Regions from separate parts of the Cytobacillus sp. BC1816 genome, predicted to be linked through region 1. Evidence: riboswitches for the same ligand, from Rfam matches in the RefSeq annotation. Region 1 holds a riboswitch; the other holds the start of a gene.
What was found. Region 1 has a riboswitch for cyclic di-AMP ahead of ACR42H_RS17130 (potassium channel family protein). Riboswitches for the same ligand answer to the same signal wherever they lie in the genome.
Positions count from the first base shown of each region.

Region 1 (4,954 bases):
TTCGGCTTCATGAAGCATTCATGACGACCATCTTCTTCTCACTCCTCGATTTTTCAGCTTCATAATGCATTCATGACAACCATTTTCTTCTCACTCTACGACTTTTCGGCCTTATGACCTTCACAAAAAAACAGGATAGAGCATCCCACTCTATCCTGCACCGGCCATTTTACTTATTACCCTCGACATTTCTTCTCATTTTCGTTAAAACATCGTCAACAATTCTCAGCTCTTCCTTCGTTATGCCCGATGTGACGATCGAGTGAAACTCCTCTGTGATGGGATATACATGCTCACTGAGATTTTTGCCATTTTCCGTTAGATAGACATTCAGAGATCGGCTGTCCTCTTTATTCATGCTTTTTTTGATAAACCCTTTCTTTTCAAGACTGCTCAGCATTCTGGTAATGTTGGATTTATCTTTGTCCAGCCGCCTGGCGATTTCGTTTTGGCTTAATCCGTCTTCTTCCCAGAGAAGCATAAGAATCAGGTTCTGCTCCGGGGCAATATTTAAGTGGGCTAATTTATCCTTAATATAGCTTGTTAAGGTAAGGTCTATTTGATGGATCTTAATGCTTATATAGTCATTAAATCTGGTTTTCATTTAATATCCCCTATCCTCTTTATTGGTGGAAAATTTTATTGAATTTAAATAATTCTGTCATATACACCAGATAACTTTCCTTTACTTATCCAATCATGATTTTCTCTTCAGCATATTTAAAATTAGCTTTTTCTCTTTTTCTTGCAAGTGCGAATGCAAGAGTTAAAGGACCCACCCTGCCTGCAAACATCATGAATGCAATTAATTGTTTTCCTAATGGACTCAGTTCCGGAGTTAATCCAAGAGACATCCCCACAGTGCCGAAAGCAGAAATAACTTCAAATAAAAGCATATTCAGCGGTGCATTTTCTGTCAAAGAAAGAAGAAATAGAACCAAAGCTATTAATCCCATAGAATATACTGTAATCGTAAAAGCCCGAAAAATTAATTCCTTCGGGATTCTTCTGCCCATCAGATTAACTTCTTCATCTTCTTTGATGAGGGCTCTGACAGCAAGCAGGATTAAAGCAAAGGTTGTTACTTTAATGCCTCCTGCCGTTCCGCCTGATCCTCCGCCAATAAACATTAGAAGCATGGTAATAAGCTGAGAGCCCATTGTCAGCTCACCTGTGTTAAGCGAATTAAAGCCTGCTGTTCTTGGAACGACTCCATGAAAATAAGATCCTAAAAGTTTTTCCTTCATTCCCAATTCACCAATTGTCGCGGGATTATTGAATTCTAAAAGAAATATGAAAACTGTGCCTAATATATTTAGAATCAGTGTCATCAGCAAAACCAATTTCGTATGAAGAGAAAGTTTCCGCAAGCTTTTATTGACTTTTAAATCAAGCAGCACGATATAGCCAATTCCTCCGATGATAAACAGCGAGCTTAACGTCAAAATGACAGGAAAGTCCCCTGCATAACCGGTAACACTGCTAAAGTCGCCCATAATATCAAACCCGGCATTATTAAAAGCTGAAACCGAATGAAAAGCCCCATAATATAAAGATTTCGGAAATCCAAAATCTTCAGCCCACCGAACAGCCAAAATTATGGCACCAATTGCTTCAACAATCAGAGTAAAAGCCACTACGAATTTTACGAGACGGACCATCCCTTCAATTGTAAGCTGATTTAATGATTCCTGTATCATCAGCCTTCCCTTTAAGCCAATATTTTTCCCAAGCATAATGGCAATGAGAACTCCAAATGTCATAAAACCAAGTCCGCCTATTTGTATAAGAGCCATAAGAACCACCTGGCCAAAAACAGTAAATGTTGTTTGTGTATCGACGACGACTAAACCTGTCACACATACAGCAGAAGTTGCTTCAAATATGGCATCAATAAACGATAAATGATGCCTGTCACTAGTTGAAAAAGGGAGCATAAGCAGCAGGGTGCCAATTGCTATAAGAATTAAAAAGCCAATAGACAAAGCCTGTGCAGGATTCATCCTGATCCATGTGCTGGGCCGCTCAATTCTTCTTTTCCTTCTGGTTTCTTTGTACATGGTCCATAATCTCCTTCATTAAAATGGTAAACATCATTGAAAAAGCTTACACTCCATGCCTCTCAAACCGGCCAATCCCTTTATTGTGTCCCATTACAATCAGGACATCACCCCTTAAAATGACCTCTTCAGCTGGAGGAGTAACGATTATTTCCTTCCCGCGCTGAATCCCTACGATATTACAGCCATACTTAGCCCTAATATTCAATTCAGACAGAGATTTTCTGGCAATTTTATCGGTGGCCACAATCTCAACCATACTGTAATCTTCAGACAGCTCAATATAATCAATCATCTTTTCCGAAACAATATGGTGGGCAATCCGCTTAGCCATGTCCCGCTCCGGGTGGATAACTCGATCGACGCCAATTTTATCGAGCACCCTGGCATGATACTCATTATGTGCCTTTGCCCACACCTTTGGAATCCCCATTTCTTTTAATAACAAGGATGTCAATATGCTGGACTCAATGTTTTCACCAAATGAAACAAATGCATGATCAATATTCTTAATCCCTGATTGCTTTATAGCAGCTTCATCAATGCCATTGATTTGAACTGCATATGTCACAAACTGTGCGTATTGATTTACTTTCTCCTGGTCGACATCAATTGCGAGCACTTCCACTCCCAATTCATGAAATTCCTTTACGAGACTTCCGCCAAAGCGGCCTAAACCAAATACAGCATACTGTTTTTTCATTGAAGAAATTCCCTTCTTTTTGAAAATGAACACAAAAAAACCACTCTTAAAAAGAATGGCCAATGGTTTCCATCAACCCTTCTCTCGATTCGGCTTACGGAGTTAGCTGTCGGATTAGGGATTGAGAGTATCCCTTCTTAGCTTTAATATGCTAAGATTCACCCCAAGATAAACCAGGTTTATCAAAATTGGTTCCCCCGCTCATAATGATTCAGCAAAAAGGTTTACTATGAAATTAATAAGTATAAATTACTCCCATGGAAATCTCTTGTCAATCTTTTTTTAACATAGTATGTAAAATAAAAAGCACCTCCCTGTAACGGAAAGTGCTTTCCCAAAGATTATTCCCAAATTGCTGATGCCCACTCGGGATAATCTATAAATGGATTGCGGTTATGCTGGTAATCAGAATAGATAATTTCGTTTCTTCTCCGCTCGTTATCGTCTACCGGATCTTCCTTATGCCACTCAAGCAGGACAGACATTTTGCCATGATAAGGAGCAGAGCCATTATTGACCAGATTGTTGAGCTCCAGATCCACTTCTCCGCTGTCTCCTTCATAACGGACGGCCATATAAAAAATCATCCTCGCAACATCGCCTTTTACTTCATCCCTGGGTTCCCAGGAATCTGAATCATAGTAGTTTCCCAGTGCCTCTGAATGCTGGGTGCCCCCATCGTCAAAGTCAAGATTCCCTCTCGAACTATTTACAGAAGCATCTGTTGGCCGTAAATGATGCAAGTCTGTTCCTGCACCCATTACAGTTCCAAAGTCCCCGTGAGATTTAGCCCAAACATGCTCCCTGTTCCAATCATTGACGCCAGAACCATTGGTAAATTTCCCCTGAGATCGGCCAGTATACAAAAGAATGACGTTATTGGGATTTCCAGGATCTTCATCGGTCTCGCGCAGTGCTTCCCATACATTCGAATAGGAAATTTCCGTGTGGTCATCAATGATAGTATGGAGGGCTGTTTTTAAAGCCTCCCCTGTTTTTCCGTTTGCAGCATCATAATATCCTCCTGGTTCAGGGCCGGGATCGGCTGTTCCATCACCAGCTTGTTCGAAGGCCGTCCCATCTTTAAGTCCCGGATGAGAAAAATAGGCGGTAAGCGTTCCGGTTACCTTAATTTTTTCTCCAATCAAAGATGGATTGGATTTTAAGCCAAAAGCTGAGCGAAACGCGGAAGGAATTTGAACATAAAGCATCCTGGCTGTGCTGGTCTCTGATGGACTATCAGCCAGGGCCAAAGCATAATCATTTGGAAACCCGCTGGAAATAACCATATTTGCCGCAGTCGGCTGTCCAACCACATAGCCTTGAACCGTTTTGGAAGTGTTGTTTTGAGTATTGATTCCCTGTGAAACCGAATAAGGTGATGACCAGGATCCATCCCCGGCAGCTGCCCTAGTGATAGAATTTTGAATGGGCTGCATCACGATCATAATGACAGTAACCAGAATAAAAGTTAACAGCAGGCCTTTTTTCTTATGATTCAGCATTCATTCGCCTCCATATTTTTTTGAAAGGACTTATAAATGATCAGAAAAGCCACAATCTTCTCCAAGTATAAATGAACACCTTCGGCCATATCATGAGGTTTTGGTCCCAAAACTTTACTTTTCACACAGAATTTACAAAACTCAACTACGATGCAATGCTTACTTTTTTAAAATGCCCAGATACTGAATCCAAGGACCAACATCAGTCCTGTATCTACTTGCCAATACTCGTGAAATCTGTGAAATATGCGTAAGGTCATGAACTGCCCAAGTGGAAATCAATTCCCTGACTCTCACTGGACCAAATGCTGGATGAAGTCCTGTCTTTTCGAAATGAATTTCCAGATCAGGTATACCTCTAAGTGTGGCCAAATTTTTCATTCTAAGGGTCTTAAAGGCATCAAGTTTTTCTTCAAGTGATAGATCCTTTGACACATTTAAATGGGCAAAGCGGTCAAATGGAGGGAAGGGCTTGCTTTCCCCTTCCCCCAGAATAAATTTCAGCCGTGGAATCCAATTTTTCTCCTCGCCATCAATCAAATGATCAACCACTTCGGCAGCATTCCACGTGCCTTCCCCTTCATTGCCATTAAGCCATTCCGAAGATAGACCGCTTAGTAATGCATCCAGCGTATGGGGTGTCCGTTCAAGAATCTCAATAGCCTCTCTTAAATGAAAATTCATAT
Region 1 is NZ_CP195611.1:3,378,393-3,383,346, forward strand. It holds gene ACR42H_RS17120 (MarR family winged helix-turn-helix transcriptional regulator) at 170-604, opposite strand; gene ACR42H_RS17125 (TrkH family potassium uptake protein) at 690-2,060, opposite strand; gene ACR42H_RS17130 (potassium channel family protein) at 2,107-2,763, opposite strand; cyclic di-AMP (ydaO/yuaA leader) riboswitch at 2,840-2,990, opposite strand; gene ACR42H_RS17135 (endonuclease) at 3,105-4,268, opposite strand; gene ACR42H_RS17140 (DinB family protein) at 4,428-4,952, opposite strand.

Region 2 (4,954 bases), 2.6 Mb from region 1:
TGTAATTTTTAAACTAAATACGGGGGAATTTACATTAATAAAATCTTCGTTAGCATTATTTTACTCATTCTGGTTGGATGTGAACCTAATTTTGCAGAAGGGTCGAATGGTGAATTGGCAAAGCAGTATCTTTTGGATAAAGGTTACTCAATAAAATCTTATGAAGGAAGCCAGATATATTCATTTTCAAGGCAGGAACTTACTGATATGCCTCACGTTTCTATATGGGCCAGGCAGACTGTTCAACCAGATCCATACATTGAGGAAGATATTATTCAGGAAATTTTTATTGTAAAAAATCACCCATTAAGCAAAATTTACGGAATAGAGGCTGAGCTTAGGGTTTTCATTTTTGATGGGCAGGTAATTGGCGGCATTTCATATCCAGCAGATGATACTATGGGCGGATGGGGTTATTCATTAAATGGCAAAACAGCAGAAGAAGTGCAAGATAATGATCTTGAAAAATGGATCGATGAATGGGAGAAGAAATATGGAGAAGAAGGGTCATAATCATGGAAAGACAGAGTAATTCTAATTCTTTAATCCTCGTAATCCACGAAATCTATGGAATTAATCAACATATAAAGAGTTTTTGCGAATTATTATCAAAGCAGGGTTTTGATGTGACCTGCCCCCATTTATTAGAGCGGGAGAAACCTTTTGAATACTTTCAGGAGGAAGCTGCTTATCGCCATTTTATGGAACAAACAGGTTTCGACAGAGCTGCCCAAAAAATTAAAGATTTATTATTAGAAGTTAAAGATGAATACGAAAAAATATATATCATTGGTTTTAGTATAGGGGCAACTGTTGCCTGGCTGTGCAGTGAGGAAGAATGTGTTGATGGAATAGTTGGATACTACGGTTCAAGGATTAGGGACTATTTAGAGTTAACGCCCCAGTGTCCTATAATGCTATTCTTTCCGCAAGAAGAGCAGTCTTTTAATGTTGATGAGTTACTATTAGACTTAGAAAAAAAGAATATTAAAGTACATAAATTCACAGGAAAACATGGATTCAGTGATCCGTATTCTTTCAGATATGATGCAAAATCAGAACAAGAAGCATTTAGCAGAGCGTTGGATTTTTTATTGCATATTGATTGAGGAATTATGATGCTAACCTTGAGTGTTATCACCAGGGAATTTTAATAAAAGTTTACAAGCACGTTCAATATTCTTCATACAAAAATGCTAATTTAGATTTAGCGGGGATAGCATGTGTGGCTATCATTGTATTTGGCGCAGGCGGAGCCAAATGCCTTTTTTGTTTTGCTTATTTTCAACTTATAAAATTTACTTTTTATTATGCAGCCTCCATAAAGGATGAAGTGGGAAATGTCTAATATTTTAAGGAGAAAAATTTTAACATCCATTCTTAGCAGTGTGTTATTTGCACTGATTTTTTCAGTGCTAACAGGCTTTGATATGAATGCTTTTCTTAATTTATATTATTTAAATTTTTTGTTTGTCGTTACCTATGGAGTAATTACTTCGATATTCAGTGACTGGTTGAGCAAGAAGATTTTCAATGCTAGCACAAATCGTGAAATTGCCTCTTTTTTATTCCATTGTCTATTTGGTTCAGTTTTAAAAGAACTTAGTCTTGTTTCTGCTGTCTCTTTTTTCATCATTGATCGTGTACTGACAAAGGCAGAAATAAGGTGGTGGTCAGTAAATACAGCATTATCCGTGATCGTGCTTATATTTATCATTGCTATTAATATTGATTTCCAATAACAAGTGCAAGAGCAGAAAAAACATTGAATTCCAGCTCTTTTTGGCGTGTTAAAGAGGCCATTTAATTTTGCCGGGAAAACTTAACTATTTACAAAAATTATCTCGAAATAATATAATGATCTAGTGATCTATGCTTAATCTTATTTTAAGAACGGGGGACCCAATATTTACAGCGGAGTTTCCGCTTGGGGTGAATCCTACTATGGAAGGGCTTACTGTTTCCGCAGTCCTAACCCGAAAGCTAACCTCGTCAGCGTTTAAGGAAACATAAGAGAATATGAAATAGTGTGAATTGACAAAACCCTCATTTTTGTCGATTTTCTTTTTTATCAGGATCTCATCTTTGTTTCCCTTGCCTGCGCAGCACGTATCAAACTAACAAGAAGGTAGGGTAATTGATGAAAAAAATTAAACTAAGTTTAGCCACTCAAATTTTCATCGGTCTTATTTTAGGGATCGCTGTTGGCGGTATTTTCTATGGAAGTGAAACGGCGCAAAGTGTCCTGCAGCCATTTGGCGATCTTTTTATCCGCTTAATTAAAATGATTGTTGTTCCCATAGTACTATCAACAATTATTGTTGCTATTGCTGGTGTTGGTGATTTGAAATCTGTCGGGAAGCTTGGCGGTAAATCATTGACTTACTTTATTGGCATGACTTTGGTTGCTATTGTGGTTGGCCTCATTGCAGGTAATGTTATTCAGCCTGGTGCCGGTTTGAATATGGACAGCCTGCAGCAGAGTGACATTTCAAGCTATGTCGAAACCAATAAAGAGCAGGAAGGCAAGTCGATAGCAGATACATTTTTGCATATCGTACCTACTAATCCTGTACAAGCCATGGTTGAAGGCGATATGCTGGCAATTATCTTCTTTGCCGTTGTATTTGGCCTTGGAATTGCAGCAATTGGGGATAAAGGAAAACCGGTACTGAGATTTTTCGAAGGTACGGCAAAGGCCATGTTCTATGTGACAAACCTATTTATGAAGTATGCACCAATTGGAGTATTTGCCTTAATAGGTGTAACGATTTCCAAGTATGGTTTTGCCTCATTAATTCCTTTGGGCAAGCTTGCACTTACTGTATATGGAGCCATGATCTTCTTTGTTCTTGTTGTGTTAGGGATAATGGCCAAAGTTGTCGGGTTCAGCATCTTTAAATTATTGAAGATGATTAAAGAAGAATTGATTTTGGCATTTTCAACTGCAAGTTCTGAAACGGTGCTTCCGAGAATCATGGACAAAATGGAGAAAGCGGGAAGCCCGAAACATATTTCGTCCTTCGTTATTCCAACAGGCTATTCTTTTAACCTGGACGGATCCGTTTTATATCAGGCCATTGCCTCTTTATTTATTGCACAGATGTTTGGGATAGAATTAAGCATAGGACAGCAAGTTACATTAATGTTAGTTCTGATGGTTACATCGAAAGGAATGGCGGGCGTGCCCGGCGTATCCTTTGTCGTGCTGCTGGCTACATTCAGCACAATTGGATTGCCTGCAGAAGGCCTTGCCTTTATTGCCGGCATCGACCGTATCCTTGATATGGGCCGAACAGCCGTTAACGTGGTGGGGAACTCACTTGCGGCTATTGTTATTGCTAAGTGGGAAGGTCAATTTAACCCTCCAGCAGAAGAAAGATTTGAACAAGCTTCATAATATATTGGAAAACACTAACAAATGGAAACGTATTTGTTAGTGTTTTTTTTGTTTCTTTGTGCCATTCCAAAAAGAGAGGAAGATGGAGCAGGTTCGGACAGAAAAATGTGGGAAAACCAGGTGAACGAGTCCGAAGGTGGAGCAAGTTCGGACAGAATAGCGGGAAACCAACGTGAGAGAGTCCAAAGGTGGCTTATGAATAGTTAATGCTGCTCCACTTTTATCAAATAGCCCTTAAGGTCATAATTATATTATAATGGAGTAAAAACTAGGAGGAGTTAACTTGGCAATGGGAAATATGGAGCTGTCACAAGAACAGCGTGAGGAACTGCTGGAATCTCTGAAAGTACGTTTTGAGAAAAACATGCACCGCCATGAAGGTGTGGAGTGGGCTGATGTACAAGCGAAGCTCGAGGCTAATCCTGAAAAACTGTGGTCGCTCAGTGAAATGGAAGCAACTGAAGGTGAACCGGATGTTGTCCGCCATGATAAAGAGACGGACGAATACATATTTTATGATTTTTCAGCTGAAAGTCCTAAAGGCAGGAGAAGTGTTTGTTACGACCGTGCAGCGCTGGAGGCACGGAAAAAACACAAGCCGGAAAACAGCGCTATGGATATGGCAGCGGCCATGGGCATTGAACTTTTAACAGAAGAGGAATACCGGGAGCTTCAGGAGCTTGAACATGTCGATAAGAAAACCTCGAGCTGGGTACAAACACCTGAGAATATCAGAAAACTTGGAGGGGCTATCTTTTGTGACCGCCGCTACGACACTGTTTTTATATATCACAATGGAGCCGATTCCTATTATGGGGCAAGGGGTTTCCGCGGCTCGCTGAGGGTTTAGATTCATTGCAGCAATTTTAGGGAGATGACTTCCTGAAGACTGCACTTTAACGAACATATTCTGTATTTCGCTGCCATTACGGCGGCTCTTTTTGTAAAAACGGGCAGTATAGTCGAATATAGCACCAAATATCTGAATAATACAATATAAAGGAAACCCATAAGAATGGGAGTGTCGTACTTGAAAATATTGGTCACTGGTTCCACAGGCCAACTAGGTTCAGCTTTGCTTAATCAACTAAAAGATTCTGGCTATAAAGTTAAATTAACTTCTAGGAGAAAACCTGATGGAATAGGACATTTCGAGTGGATTTATAGCGATTTATCGTCAAGTGAAGGAGTAGAAGAAGCAGTAAAAGATGCAGATGTAATCCTTCATGCAGCAACAAGCCCAATTAAAAATTCTAAAAGTGTAGAGGTTTCAGGCTTTAAGGAGTTATTAAAAAAAGCGCAGCACGTGAAACATTTTATTTATCCGTCAATTGTTGGGATTGATGAAATACCATTTAACTATTATAAGCTAAAATTAGAAGCAGAAGAATTGCTGAAAAAGAGCTCTATCCCTCATACAATCGTACGCGCCACTCAGTTCCACCATTTTATAGATAATTTATTTCTATCCAAACCCTTTCTTAAAAGATATATTGTCCCGGGAAAATTTAAGTGTCAAAGTGTAGATGCGGGTGAATTTGCTGATCATCTAAT
Region 2 is NZ_CP195611.1:625,171-630,124, forward strand. It holds gene ACR42H_RS03420 (hypothetical protein) at 115-513, shown strand; gene ACR42H_RS03425 (dienelactone hydrolase family protein) at 513-1,109, shown strand; gene ACR42H_RS03430 (hypothetical protein) at 1,106-1,348, shown strand; gene ACR42H_RS03435 (hypothetical protein) at 1,341-1,742, shown strand; cyclic di-AMP (ydaO/yuaA leader) riboswitch at 1,864-2,013, shown strand; gene ACR42H_RS03440 (cation:dicarboxylate symporter family transporter) at 2,141-3,400, shown strand; gene ACR42H_RS03445 (DUF4256 domain-containing protein) at 3,690-4,250, shown strand; gene ACR42H_RS03450 (SDR family oxidoreductase) at 4,431-4,954, shown strand, end outside.
Region 2: linked by a shared signal. The riboswitch ahead of ACR42H_RS03440 (cation:dicarboxylate symporter family transporter) and the one ahead of ACR42H_RS17130 (potassium channel family protein) in region 1 are both predicted to bind cyclic di-AMP.